Regions from separate parts of the Pseudoalteromonas sp. MMG022 genome, predicted to be linked through region 1. Evidence: predicted binding sites of a transcription regulator. Region 1 holds the regulator's gene; the other holds the start of a gene.

What was found. Region 1 encodes sigma-54, which starts transcription at its own class of promoters, with help from an activator protein. Its sites were predicted from a motif close to GTTGGCACGNNNNTNGNNT; they were not measured.
Region 2: a site for sigma-54 is predicted at 1,289-1,307, ahead of L1070_RS15040 (DUF3192 domain-containing protein). Genes of this name have one in related genera too.

What each region holds. Positions count from the first base shown of each region.
Region 1 covers NZ_JAKFZQ010000004.1:105,234-107,443, forward strand. The annotation lists gene hpf (ribosome hibernation promoting factor) at 1-85, opposite strand, end outside; gene L1070_RS04925 (RNA polymerase factor sigma-54) at 113-1,630, opposite strand; gene lptB (LPS export ABC transporter ATP-binding protein) at 1,689-2,210, opposite strand, start outside.
Region 2 covers NZ_JAKFZQ010000017.1:51,018-53,227, forward strand. The annotation lists gene zntR (Zn(2+)-responsive transcriptional regulator) at 1-168, opposite strand, end outside; gene L1070_RS15035 (D-2-hydroxyacid dehydrogenase) at 242-1,189, shown strand; gene L1070_RS15040 (DUF3192 domain-containing protein) at 1,344-1,715, shown strand; gene L1070_RS15045 (diguanylate cyclase) at 1,740-2,210, opposite strand, start outside.

The DNA of each region.
Region 1 (2,210 bases):
TTTCCAGCTTCGCAAACTTGTTGGTTACATAGTCTCTTAATGAATCAGTGATTTCTACATGACGACCAGTTAAATTTAGTTGCATAAGCATTTTCCTTCTTTGGTATTACGTCTAAATCAAGCTCTTACGCTGATTGGACGGTGGAATGGCTAACGACTCCCGATATTTGGCTATGGTGCGTCGGGCCACCTTTATTCCTTGCTCTGCTAGGATATCTGCTATTTTACTATCGCTTAATGGTTTCGCGGTATTTTCTGCAGCTACTAGCTTTTTGATAAGTGCTCGAATCGCAGTGGATGAACACTCTCCTCCGTTTTCTGTACTCACATGGCTTGAGAAGAAGTATTTCAACTCAAAAATGCCCCTAGGTGTATGCATATACTTTTGAGTCGTAACTCGAGAGATGGTTGACTCGTGCATCTCTACCATTTCAGCTACATCATTTAACACCATAGGCCGCATTGCTTCAGGGCCATGTTCAAAGAATGCCTGTTGTTGTTGCACAATGCAATTAGTAACTTTCATTAAAGTTTCATTTCTGCTTTCTAAGCTTTTAATGAACCATTTAGCTTCTTGAAGATGTGAGCGTATAAACTGACTGTCTGTGCTGGATTTCACTGAGCGTGACATTGCCGCGTAGTGATCATTCACTCTGATTTTTGGCATACAATCGGGATTTAACTCAACAACCCAGCGACCTTTGACTTTTTTAACTGATACATCTGGGATTACATATTCTGACTCTTCCCGAATAATACTCGCTGCGGGTTTTGGATTGAGCGAATGAATCAACGTCATAATTTCTTTGAGCTCAGTTTCCTTGAGCTTGGTCTTTTTCATCAAGGTGCGATAATCTCGGCTCGCTAAAAGATCAATGTGCTCGTTGAGTATCATTTTGGTTTCTTGGAGCCAAGGTGTTGTTTTTGGGTCAAATTGGTTTAACTGAATGCAGAGACACTCTTGCAAACTGCGTGCACCAATACCGACTGGGTCGAACAATTGAATACGCTTTAGTACTGCTTCTACTTCATCAAGTTCAATAAGCTCTTCAGTATTGCCGTCATTAAGGCTCTCTAGAATATCTTCGGTGCTCAGTGTCAGAGTACCGTTATCATCAATTGCCTCTACGATTGCGACAGCGATGCCATGATCCGTTGGACTAAAAGGAGTGAGCTCAAGTTGCCACATTAAGTATTCATGAAGGGTTTCAGTGGTTTCGCCTTGATAAACGGTTTCGTCTTCAGGCATAGGGCCGCTGCTGGCTGCAGGGGCGGCACTCATGTACTCATCCCAAGTAACATCCATGGCCAATTCATCGCTGACGGTATCTTTGCTCAGCGCCGCATCAGAGTCCATTTCATAGTCGCTAACGGCCTCTGCTTCATAGGTGTCCTGATCTTGGCTTGCATCGTCCTGGCTATTATCTTTACCATTTTTTTCTTGAGCATCACTATCAAGCTCAGAATCGGAATCAGACTCTTCTATTTCAAGAAGGGGGTTGCTATCCAGCGCTTCTTGAATTTCTTGTTGTAGATCCAGCGTACTCAATTGCAGCAAACGAATGGCCTGCTGTAATTGCGGTGTCATGGTAAGTTGCTGCCCCATGCGCAGCTGTAACGATTGCCTCATGTACCTTTAACAATCCTTCTTATTCTCTATTTTATTGTTGTGACCAAGCGTATATTAACTATAGCCTGAATTGTTCACCAAGGTAGACATCTCTTACTGTTTGATCCGCCAAAACATGTTCAGGCGTCCCAGATGCGATCAGTTCACCATGTGATACTATGTAGGCTTTTTCACATACATCAAGGGTTTCTCGAACATTGTGATCGGTAATAAGTACACCGATACCTCTATTTTTTAAATGTTCGATTATTTTCTTTATATCTAACACTGAAATGGGATCAACACCAGCAAAAGGCTCATCTAGGAGGATAAATTTTGGATTTGCGGCTAAAGCGCGAGCAATTTCAACACGACGGCGCTCACCTCCAGATAAAGCCATACCTAAACTGTCACGAATATGCTGGATGTTGAACTCATCCAATAACTCGTTTAAAACCTGCTCTCGGGCTTCTTTGTTTAGTGAGTTCCTCGTTTCTAGAATTGCCATCAAGTTTTGGTACACTGTTAGCTTTCTAAAAATAGATGATTCCTGCGGTAAATAACCTATACCAAGGCGGGCTCGGTTATGCATAGGCAATAG
Region 2 (2,210 bases), on a different contig from region 1:
CACCTCTTTGGCACGCAAAATAAATTGCATCTGCTTGAGCTGAGCCTCATTGTAAAGGCGATACCCAGAGTCACTACGCTCGCTTGGCGACAGTAATCCATGTTGCTCATAATAACGCAGCGTATCTGTAGATACACCTAACAATCTTGCCATTTCACCAATTTTCATTTGTGCCTCCCTATTTGTGTTACAGTATAAACCTTAGAGTAAACACCAAGGTCAAGCCTTTTTGAGAAAAGTTATGAACATAGTTATCCTTGATGCACAAACCCTCGCAAATACACCGTTAGAGCCGTTAGAGCGTTGCGGTGATCTAAAAATTTATGACAACACAGAAAAACAGGACATAGTCGCACGCTGTCTTGATGCTGATGTGGTAATTAGCAATAAAGTAGTATTGGATGCCGATGCTTTATCTCAGCTACCCAAACTCAAGCTCATTTGTGTTGCTGCCACAGGCACTAACAACATCAGTCTTGATGCCGCCAAGGCGCTAAACATTGCAGTGACAAATGTTGCTGGATATTCGACGCCCAGTGTCGTTCAACATACATTTACGCTGCTGGGCAACTTGATGGGTAACGTTCATCAATATATCCAAGATTGTCATCACGGGCTGTGGCAAAAAAGTGATATGTTTTGCCGGCTGGACCACCCAATCAGTGAAATTGCAGGTAAAAAATTTACTATTATTGGGTACGGCGCATTGGGCCAGGCGGTAGCAAAAGTTGCCGAAGCCTTTGGGGCACAGGTGATTATCGCCGAACAACGTGACAGCCCAACCATCAGAGCAGGACGCGTGCCGTTTGAGCAAGCAATACAGCAGGCTGATATCATCTCAATACACTGCCCCTTAACGAATCAAACCCGCAACTTATTTGATGAGCGAGAATTTGCCACACTCAAACCAAGCTGTGTATTAATCAACACTGCGCGAGGCGGCATAGTTAACGAAGCAGCACTGGTTAAGGCACTTAGTCACAATCAGCTCGCAGGTGCGGCCGTTGATGTCCTGTCTCAAGAACCTGCACAAAGCGACAACCCACTGCTGATGTACCATGCGCGTAATTTAATTCTCACTCCACATATTGCATGGGCCAGCAAAGAGTCTATCGCACGACTTGTGCAAAATATTGCTGATAATATTCAAAGTTTTAACTGTGGTGAGCAACTCAATAGAGTAATCTAATTAACCAAATTATGATGAATTAAACCAAAATGATTAGCCTTTTTGACACAGAACTTCTCAGGCCAATCCATAACACCCTAATATATAACAACTTTTAAAGTTGGCAATTAAATTGCTTAGATGCAGGTACGTCTTTTTAAGGATCAAATAAAAAATGAAAAAATTACTTTTAATCTCTGCACTGGCCACTCCCCTACTAACAGGCTGTATTGTAGCCGTATCTGATGGTGAAGTTGACCATAATTGGGCTGGGCACAGCAACTGGCAAAAAACACAAAAAAATAACCGTGAAAAAATCTCAGAGCTAAGTATTGGTGCCGACTACCAACATGTTTTAAATACCTTCAATACGCCTGACTTCACTGAATTAGTCAAAAAGGGCGATAGCGTGTATCAGGTGCTTTATTTTGCCACTAACAGTAGACATTCCGACGGAAAAGTGACCAAAGATGAGTGTACTCCTTTGGTATTCAAAGATGCCAAGTTGATTGGTTTTGGTAGCGCGGCGATGTCAGAAATACTGTAAACCACGTTATGAGGTGAGCATGACTCACCTCATAAGCAACACCATACGCTCTTGATTGACGTGAGCTTGCATCAAAGCGTTATCAGCGTATTGCAAACATTTCGCCACCCCAAATGAAAACTCCTTCTCTACTAACACCATACCTGTGCTAATACTTACATGCGCGCAGATGGGGGAAGACTTATGAGGTAGTAGTAACTTATCTATTGCGTCATGCATCAGATGAGATAACGCTTCAACCTGCTCAATCGAGCATCCAGCCAATACAACTGCAAACCGCACCCCATCGAAGCGAGCAATAAACCCTTGCTGAGCATCTACTGTTGCTTTCAAAGAGCGGGCAACTTTGATCAAACATTCATCCCCAGCACCGTAGCCATACACATCGTTGTAAGCCTTAAAGTAGTCTATATCGACTAATACAATTCCTAGCGTCTTACCCAACGAATGGCAAGCCTGCCATTGTTGCGCTAGGTGCTCATCAAACAAACGACG